3 regions of the Thalassospira sp. B30-1 genome follow, and region 2 is predicted to be linked to each of the others. Evidence: riboswitches for the same ligand, from Rfam matches in the RefSeq annotation. Region 2 holds a riboswitch; each other region holds the start of a gene.
What was found. A riboswitch is a leader RNA that binds a small molecule or an ion and turns the genes downstream of it on or off. The one in region 2 is predicted to bind cobalamin.
Positions count from the first base shown of each region.

Region 1: linked by a shared signal. The riboswitch ahead of cobU (bifunctional adenosylcobinamide kinase/adenosylcobinamide-phosphate guanylyltransferase) and the one ahead of IT971_RS02770 (ABC transporter substrate-binding protein) in region 2 are both predicted to bind cobalamin.
Region 3: linked by a shared signal. The riboswitch ahead of IT971_RS05350 (CbtB domain-containing protein) and the one ahead of IT971_RS02770 (ABC transporter substrate-binding protein) in region 2 are both predicted to bind cobalamin.

Region 1 is NZ_CP065232.1:4,739,405-4,742,681, forward strand. Features, by position in the region: gene IT971_RS22075 (histidine phosphatase family protein) at 1-316, shown strand, start outside; gene IT971_RS22080 (hypothetical protein) at 386-961, opposite strand; cobalamin riboswitch at 1,274-1,498, shown strand; gene cobU (bifunctional adenosylcobinamide kinase/adenosylcobinamide-phosphate guanylyltransferase) at 1,558-2,097, shown strand; gene cobW (cobalamin biosynthesis protein CobW) at 2,130-3,170, shown strand; gene cobN (cobaltochelatase subunit CobN) at 3,261-3,277, shown strand, end outside.
Region 2 is NZ_CP065232.1:612,557-615,833, reverse strand. Features, by position in the region: gene IT971_RS02775 (iron ABC transporter permease) at 1-863, opposite strand, end outside; gene IT971_RS02770 (ABC transporter substrate-binding protein) at 905-1,945, opposite strand; cobalamin riboswitch at 2,156-2,352, opposite strand; gene IT971_RS02765 (AraC family transcriptional regulator) at 2,408-3,277, opposite strand, start outside.
Region 3 is NZ_CP065232.1:1,155,314-1,158,590, forward strand. Features, by position in the region: gene IT971_RS05340 (hypothetical protein) at 65-271, opposite strand; gene IT971_RS05345 (helix-turn-helix transcriptional regulator) at 405-869, shown strand; cobalamin riboswitch at 989-1,203, shown strand; gene IT971_RS05350 (CbtB domain-containing protein) at 1,235-1,408, shown strand; gene IT971_RS05355 (CbtA family protein) at 1,412-2,095, shown strand; gene IT971_RS05360 (hypothetical protein) at 2,169-2,693, shown strand; gene IT971_RS05365 (DUF1636 domain-containing protein) at 2,694-3,065, opposite strand; gene IT971_RS05370 (heavy metal translocating P-type ATPase) at 3,265-3,277, shown strand, end outside.

The sequences.
Region 1 (3,277 bases), 660 kb from region 2:
TCTGCCCAAAGGGGAAACCACCCGTTTCTGGACCGATTTCGCGCGCCAGCATCCTCCGAATGGGGAAAGTTTCAGCGACGTTGTCGAACGGGTTGGGCCAATATTTGACCGGCTGACAAGATATTGGGCCGGGCGCGATATTGTGGCCGTTATTCACGGCGGGACGGTGCGCGCGGCCCTTGCCAATGCGCTTGGTCTGTCGCTTGAGGCGGCCTTATCATTTCATATCGATACGCTTGGCGTGACCCGGATCGAACATATAACCGGCGTCGATCAACCGGGCTGGCGGGTGACCGGGGTTAATCTGCGTTACTGATTAAAGGGGGCTGTGCAGTTGCCGATACCCTGTTGGGCTTGAATGACATGCCACACAGGGTATCAGTTTTCAGGCGGATTTCCGTTGATCGGTTTCCTGCGCATCGACAAGTGCATATTCCGACAAAAAGCGATCTACCATATCGGCAGAGACATCGTATCTGCCACAGATTGACGCGACATCGTCAAGATAGGCTTCGTAGTAGGGAATAGGCCGACTGCGCGATTTGCCGCGAAGCTCGTTGATTTCCGTAAAGTCGGATGCAAATTCCGGTGCTTCGATAACCTGAATGATCGTGTCGTCGATGATGGCGGCGGGTTTGCCTTTGTATTTCTTGCCACAGGCTGAAAGCATTTTGCTGGCGGTCGGGATGGATATCCCGGGCTGGCCCAGAAGCAGTGACATTTGATCTTCGTCGAAATCGTCATTTTCGAACAATTCTACGAGTTTCGTCAGGTCACGGACCAGAAGAGAAAGCGCATTTACGCGGATGCCACGCGCATGCGACCAAATGATGGTCGCGACAACACCACAGGTCGGGCGGCTGGCATAAATGTTTCGAACATCACGACGCGCCAATGATATTTCACCATTTACAGCATGATGTTGCAGGAATTCGGGAAAGGATTGATCATTATAGCTCAATCTATCCAGCAGCCCGCGCCACATGTCTTCGCGTGATACGGTCTGCCAGGTTGTTGATTTCAGATTCCGAATTCGTTGAATTTGTTCATGAATTGCCATTTGATCAGCAAATTTCCAATTAACCCCAAGAAGTTTTTCCGAAACCCTTTGCGGTTTCGGCATCCGGACTTTGTTTGTTTTGTAATGTCCGGCGGTCACGCGGGCGGCTTTTGTCGGCTCTGATCCATCGTGACAAAATTATGTTCTCCTAAAGAATAACCGCCGACAAGCAGTCAATTCTTACAAATACTGACCTTATGGCTAGGTCGGAGTTTGGGCTTTGGTCGTGGGGGTAAAGCTGCTAGGTTCGGCGCTGCCGTTTGGTGATGGGAAACCGGTGTGATGCCGGTGCTGCCCCCGCAACTGTAACGGGTTGGGTGATCCGGGTGATGTGATGTCACAAGCCACCGGTAATGTTGATTTGCAGACAACATGCCGGGAAGGCGGATTGCTTTCATGCCCGCAGCCAGGAAACCAGCCATCGGTATTCCTGTTCGTAAGGATATGGGGTAACGCAATCCGGCCTCGGTGGGAGGTCAAGGCGAAGGAAAGTGGGTATGACCCAGAATATGGCTGATAGCAGCCAGCTTGCCGGGATCCATCTGATCCTTGGCGGTGCCAGATCGGGCAAAAGCCGGTTTGCTGAAAACCGGATCAACCATGCAGGCGGCGGTATTTATGTCGCGACCGGTCGTGCATGGGACGAGGAAATGGCAAATCGCATCGAACTTCACAAATCATCGCGCGGCGAAATGTGGCAAACGATTGAGGAACCGCTTGATCTTTGCGCTGTCCTGTCTGCCTGCAATCACGACGGCAGTAAACCGGTTCTGGTCGATTGCCTGACGCTTTGGCTGACCAATCTGATGCTGGAAGATCGCGATATCGGGGCCGAGTTTGACCGGCTTTGCGACCTTTTGCCGGGGCTGGATATCCCAGTTCTTCTGGTTTCGAACGAGGTTGGTTTCGGGATTGTGCCGGAAAATGCCATGGCGCGCAGCTTTCGTGATCATGCCGGACGATTGCATCAACGGATTGCCGAGCTTGCCAATCAGGTGACGCTTGTGGTTGCGGGCATTCCGATGTCGGTTAAATAGATCAGAATTCATAGATTTAAGGGTAATTGAATATGGCACAGCTTGGAAAAATTCCGGCAACAGTGATCACCGGTTTTCTTGGTGCAGGCAAAACCACGATGATCCGCAATATGCTGGAAAATGCCGGGGGTAAGCGGATTGCGCTGATCATCAACGAATTTGGTGATCTGGGCGTGGACCGCGAGGTGATTAATGGATGTGGCATATCGGGTTGTGCCGAGGACGACGTTGTCGAACTTGCAAACGGTTGCATCTGTTGCACGGTGGCCGATGATTTCCTGCCGACCATCAAGGGCCTGATTGATCGCGACACGCCGCCTGATCATATCGTTATCGAAACGTCAGGACTGGCATTGCCAAAACCGTTGGTCAAGGCGTTCAACTGGCCGGAAATCCGTTCACGGGTCACGGTAGATGGTGTGGTGGCTGTTCTGGACGGGGCGGCATTGCGCGACGGTCTGTTTGCCCATGATCATCATGCGGTTCAGGCCCAACGTGAGGCTGATGATAATCTTGATCATGAAAGCCCGCTTGAGGAACTGTTTGAAGAGCAGCTTCATTGTGCGGATATGGTGGTTCTGAACAAAACCGATTTGCTGAGCGCTGCCGAAATTGCCAAGGTAGAGGCAGATATCCGGGCCGAGCTGAAACGCCCATCGGTCAAGATCATCGCGACCGCGCATTCGAAGGTCGAAAATGCTGTTTTGCTGGGACTTGGAGCGGCGGCCGAAGACGATCTTGATAGCCGCCCCTCACATCATGACGATGGTCACGAACATGACCACGACGATTTTGAAAGCTTTGTCGTGTCACTTGACGCGGTTGACGATGCGGCCGTACTTGAAAAACGCCTGATTGATGTCGTGCGTCAGTTCGATGTCCTACGGATCAAGGGTTTTCTTGATATTCCCGGCAAGCCGATGCGCCAGGTTGTTCAGGGCGTTGGTGAGAGGTTCCAGCGTTATTTCGACCGGCCGTGGGCCGAAACCGAAACGCGCCGGTCGGAACTGGTGGTGATCGGCTTGCATGGCTTGGATCGCGGTGCCATCGAAGCGGCAATCAAGGCATCGTGACGTTTTGAAATTGTAAGATCATCCGGTCGACAACGTTGTGCGGGCGGATGATCTTGAACCAGCACACGATAAAAGAAACGGACATTTCCGATGCATCTGCTTGCCGC
Region 2 (3,277 bases):
AATGCCGATAGCGGTAATAGCAGCCCATGGCGCGTTCCGACAAAAAAGCGCGCCGCATGCGGGATCACGAGCCCGACAAAACCAATGGAGCCAACAATACTGACCATTACCGCGGTCATCATCGCGGACGCGGCAATCAGGATCGCATACACACGCCTGACCGGAACACCAAGCGATGCGGCGGATTCCCTACCAAATGTAAAGGCATCAAGTGCGCGAGCATGCCAAAGACACACGACAAGCCCGACAAGAGCCACGGGTAAAGCCAGCCACACATCGGGCCAGCGCACGCCGCTAAGATTGCCCAGAAGCCAGAACATGATGCCGCGCGCCTGCTCGGCACTAGCCGATTTGGTGACAATGAAGGATGTCAGGGCATTGAACATCTGCGATCCGGCAATCCCGGCCAGAATGATCGCCCCCGTGCCGCGCCCGGCCTGTAACGCCAGAAGGGTCACAAAGGCGAATGCCGCCACTGCGCCGATAAATGCACCAAGTGACAGCGAAAGCATCCCGGCCCCAAGACCTAGGATCACGATGCTGACCGCACCGGTCGATGCCCCGGCCGAAATGCCGAGCAGATAGGGATCGGCAAGACTGTTGCGCAAAAGCGCCTGCAGGACCGCACCGGAAACGGCCAAGGCCGCCCCGCAACTTGCGGCAACGATGGCGCGGCTCAGCCGATAGTTCCAGATTATACCGGCATCAATCGCATCCACCGGATGACCGGCATCCCACAAATGATTGGCAATCGTATTGATCACCGTGCCCACCGGGATCGCTGTTTCGCCCACCGATGCGGCAACCGCCAGGACCGCTGCCAGCAACATCAGCGCGGCAAATGCCACGCTGATGCGTTTCATGAAAACGGGGCTGGAAATGATATTCCCGATCATTGGCCCGATCACTGGGTTGCCTCGAACGCCTCGATTGCCTTGGCCAGGGTTTCAATGCCGTCGATTGTCCGCATGGTCGGGTTCATCGACTGGGCATCCATGACGACGATATTTCCGCTTTTGACCGCATTCATCTGACGGGTTACCGGATCGGATTTCAGGAACTGCATTTTCAGTTCCCAGTCATCGGCCGGAAAACGGCGACGATCCATTTTGCCAATCGCAATGATATCGGGATTGGTTCGTGCGATGGTTTCCCACCCGACTGTGGGCCATTCATCATCACTGTCGATGACATTCTCCACACCAAGGATCGACATGACATAGGCCGGTGCGCCTTTCTGCCCGGCAACAAACGGATCAACATCGATTTCGGCGCTGGAAAACCAGAACAGTGCCGAAATTCCCTTGCCATTCACGGCGGCAACTTTTTCGCGCGCAGCCTGTTCGCGGGCTTTGAAATCGGCAATCAGATCTGCGCCGCGTTCCTCGACATCGAAGATTTTCGAAAGGTCGGCTATCCCCTGATAGATCTGATCCATCGAAAAGGCATCAATCCGCGTTCCGTCACCGCCCGTGGTGTTGTCCTTACCGACGCAATCGGCTGGTGCGGTATAGACCGGGATTGAAAGTTCAGCAAACTGGTCAATCGTTCCGACCTTGCCATTCGGGCCGATATGCCATTGGAACTGGGTTGCGACCATATCGGGTTTCTGGCCGACCACACTTTCAAAGCTGGGATCGTTGTCTGCCAGACGCGGAATGGTGGCGTTGACGTCGCGAAACTGTTCCTGCACCGGGCCAAGCCATACGGCCGTTCCGACCACCCTGTCGGTCAGTCCCAGAAGATAAAGCAGTTCAGTGCTGCTTTGGCCAAGCGATACGACACGGTTCGGAGCCTGATCAAAGGTCAGGGTTCGACCACAATTTTCCAGTGTGAGCGGATATTCCGTGGCAGATGCGTATTGCGCGAAAGAAGCCAGTCCTGCAGCAAACACCCCGACTGCAAGAACCTTTTTGTTCAGTTCAATCACTTTGCGTCCTTTCATGGATATGCTGATCGGGAATTTCATTTCCCGACCGGACATACCAAACCAATAAATGTTATGTTATAACATAACATCAAAGCTACTATGGTCAAGGGACTGGCTAAAGTGCTGAAAAATGGCGGGAAATGCCGGGATCCAAGGGCGGTCCAATGGCTTTCAGCCCGCCCGGAACGGTGACATATACCGACATCCTCCGGGGCACCCCGCCCGGTCCGTCGTATTCATGTCAGCAGGTCTCCTGGCTCGCGGGTCGTTGTGTTTTCCTGCCTTCCCGGGAAATATCCCAGTGGCTTTCAGAAGGAAACACTCACCGCCTACAGTTGCGGGGGCAGCTTCGGTTAACCGTCTTCACGGACGGCTTCGAATTCCCTTTATCCTTGTCGGATACTGACATCTATCGGTGTCACATAGTCACGAAGGCCGGTCAAGCCAATTGCGAATAAATCGCAATGATTACAATTTTCAATAGGCGTTCGCCGCCGCCGTGCCATCGCCGCCCAGCCGCCCAAGGATCGCCGAGACATCGCGCATCGGTGGCGCGCCAAACATGCGGGCATATTCACGGCTGAATTGTGATGCGCTTTCATATCCGACTTCATAGGCCGCGGTTGCCGCATCCTTCATTTCGGTCAGCATCATCTGGCGCGCCATCGTCAGGCGAAGGCGTTTCTGATACTGAAGCGGGCTCATGGAGGTTACCTGCTTGAAATGATGATGGAAGGAAGACGGGCTCATATTCGCCTGTGCCGCCAGATCATCGACCCGAAGCGGTGCGGCAAAATCGTCCTTCATAAGGCGGATGATCTTGGAAATGCGTTGCATGTTGCTGCCGCCCATGCCGATTTGCGCAATCCTGGCCCCCTGAAGGCCGCGCAGAAGGCGATAATGCACTTCGCGCAGAAGCATCGGCGCCATCACCGAAATATCGTCTTTCTCATCGCACAGGCGCAACAGGCGCATCACGGCATCCAGCAAGGTATCGCTGGCGTTATCGACATGAAGACCGCAATCGCTTTCGGATGCCGAGCCGACCTGAAGATCAATCTGGGTGACAAGATCGCCCAACATCTGACCATCCAGTTCAATCGACAAACTGCGATACGGAAGTGCTGCACTGGCATTTGTCACACAGCCGACAATCGGCAGGTCGACCGACGCCACCAGATACTTTCCGGGCGCATAACTGAAAACCGCCTCGCCCAGAGTGACCTCTTTGGCACCTGACGCGATAATGCAAAGGCATGGCTTGTAGATTGTCGGAACTTTCATCGACGGCCCGGTCGCACGATACAGATGCACCGCCTTTACCGGCGTCTCGGCAACACCTTCGCC
Region 3 (3,277 bases), 540 kb from region 2:
CGGCAATTTACCTGCCAATCATATCGTTCCATGCTTTTTCAAGATTTGCGGTCGCCTTGTGGAACTACTCTGCGGTGGCGTTGCTTGCGGCATCGCCTTCGGCCTTAAGCTTTTCCCACGCCTCATTCATCTCGTTATAGGGGCCGGTTACCTCTTTGGGCAGATTTCCGACCTGCATGTCGTTTTTCGCGCAGTAACCGGCAACATTCCGTTCCCAACTGTCGTGGGACTGGCGCAGATTAAAAATGTCGAGTGCTGTTTGCTCTTGCATCGGTGTGTCTCCTTGTTCTGGTGGGCACTTTCGATGATGTGTCATACCTGTAACGTTCCCTGCGTGGCGGAGTTCCATGCACGCAAACATCAAGTCCCCTTGCCAAGCGATGCAGGGCGTGGAAAATAGTGGCATGTCACAAAGCAAAGCAAAATCACGTAAAGTCGAAGTCACACCGGCCCGCCCGGTCGTGGTCAGCGCCAATAATGATGGTGACGATTGTCAGGAATGCGATACCGCGGCACGTCTTGGCCTTTCCACCGAACAGGGGGAAGCCGTAACGCGTGATGCGTCGCGCGCCACCGGTCATAACCTGTCGCTGCCCGATATCGAGGCGGCGGCAAAAATCTTTGCGCTTTTGGGGGATGCCGGGCGGTTGCAGCTTGTTCTGCGCTGCATGGAAAAACCGCAAACCGTTGGCGAACTGGCCGAGGCATCGGGCATGTCGCAGTCGCTTACCAGCCATCATCTGCGTCAGTTGCGCGATCAGCGCATTCTGGCCTCCGAGCGCAACGGGCGTCATATCTTCTATCAGATTGATGACGAACATATTTCCCGTGTTGTTCGAGATGTCTTTGCCCACGTCACACACGACTAAGCCACCCCCGCACTGATCTTTGCGGGCATTCCAGTCGCAGATCGACAATCGGGCGAATATGTTCGTCGAATGATCACCCGGCCTGCGTGGTTTTCACATTGCACTTGCGCAAAATTACCGTCATAAACGAATGGCTTGGTTTTTCCCGCTCTGCTCGGGGTTGGGAAACGAAGAGGGAATTTGGAAAGCCGTCTGTTTGACGGTCAAAGCCAAAGCCGCCCCCGCGACTGTATGCGACGAGTGCCCGCCATCATACCACTTGCGAAAGCAGGGAAGGTCGGCGACGCATGAAGACCCGCAAGCCAGGAGACCTGCCAGGCATGGACCCGAACCGACTGTCGGGTGTGACAGCAAAGGAGATTTCTATGACCACGCAGACCGCGGCATTTGCCGTTTCGAAAAAATCCGTTCTTCTGCCGATCCTTGCCTGTGCCGTTTTCGGCATGGCGATTGTCTTTGTGACCGGCCACGTTCAGGCGGACCTGCTTCATGATGCGGCACACGATGTGCGCCACGCGACCGGCTTTCCCTGCCACTAAGTCATGTTCACACGCATAGTAACCAGCGCGTTGTTCGCTGGTGCTGCAGCGGGGCTTATTGCGGCCCTGCTACAGCTGTATTTTGTGCAGCCCGTTTTGCTGCATGCGGAGCTGTATGAAACCGGTGCCCTTGTGCATTTCGGCGGTGACGCGGTTAGCGCGCATCAGGATGTCGGCGGGATTGATCCGCTGCGTGACGGGCTAAGCATCCTGTTCACCATGCTGGTCTATACCGGCTATGCACTGATCCTGATCGCGGCCATGGCCTTTGCCGAAAATCGTGGTCATGTGGTGACGGCGCGCAATGGCATCATCTGGGGCATTGCAGGGTTTGTCATCGTGCATTTCGCACCGGGCTTCACCTTGGCGCCAGAGGTGCCCGGTGTTGCTGCGGCCGATGTCTATGAACGGCAAATCTGGTGGTTTGCGACGGTGGCAACCGCGGCACTTGCGGTTTGGCTGATCGCCTTTGGCCGGAACTGGCTGGCGTGGGGGGCGGCGGTTGTTCTGCTTCTGGCGCCCCATGTTATCGGTGCGCCGGAACCCGATCAGTTCAGCGGTCCCGTGCCGACCGAACTCGGCGCGCTGTTTGCTGCGCGTGCCTTTGGTATCGGGGCGGTGGCCTGGGTGTTGACCGGGCTGTTTGCCGGGCATTTCTGGCGGCGTGAAGCCGACCGGGAAGCGTAAAACGCAATCACATTGATCAGGCGCGGTATATTCCGCGCCTGTTTTCTTTCATTGATTTGTCTGGATAAACGAAATGCCACGTTCACTTGCTCTTTTCGGGATCGGGCTTGTTTTTGGCGGCGGGATTGGCTTTCTGGTGGCGGCGGGCAATGGCATCACCCTTGATGGTCATGACCATTCCGATCCGCGCGCGCATGGGGAAAGTGCCCATGGTGATACGCATGACACGATGAATGTCAACGGTGCCCATGCCAGCCATGATGCCGTCATTTCACTGCCCGATGCCGTTGATGCGCCAAGGCTTGATGTTGCCATTGCGCCCGATCCGGTCAGTGGCTGGAACCTGCATCTCTTGGTGCAGAATTTCCGTTTTGCCCCCGAACATGCCAGCAGTCCCCATATCCCGGGCGAGGGACATGCTCATGTCTATGTTAACGGCACCAAGATCGCCCGCCTGTATGGCCCGTGGCTTCATATCGCAGACCTTCCAGCGGGCGATAATGAGGTTATCGTGACCCTTACGGCCAATGACCATAGCCAGCTTGCCGTTGGCGATAAGCCACTGCGTCAGGTCATGACTGTTTCGGTTGCGCCATAATCACAGGGCCGGGATACGGGCCTTAAGGCAAAATCGAAGACGTCCGCAGCCGCGTGCGTCTTCGATCCATCCATCCGGGGCGTTCAGATATTCCCGGCAGGTGGCAATGATATCGTCAATATCACGATGTGCCGATAATCCGGCAAAAAGATAACTTGCCCGCCCGGTTCCCTGAAGTGCAACCGATGTCGGGTCGCTGCATGATCCCATGCAGTCAACCTGCGTGATTTCAAACGTTTCGGGCAATTCCGCCTGATCAAGTGCCGTGCCTAACTGCCGCACAAAACCATCCGCATCGACAAAATCCGTCTTTGGGTCCGGATCAGCATCAGGTGCTGGTTGGCAGGTTTTGCAAATGACAATACGGGGCATGCGGCGGTTGGCCTTGGTTCTTAAATCGGGTGGTCACTATGGCCGCAGTGCTGGCGTAATTCATCAACTTTTTCGGGGCGTCGGGCATTGTGTGTGATAACATTCAAATCATGGTTTGAATGTTCTTGACTCACTAATATATGAATTGTTATTTGAATGTGATGCATGAATATAAATTTGAATGTTGGCGAGGTCCAGAATGTCCGTCATCG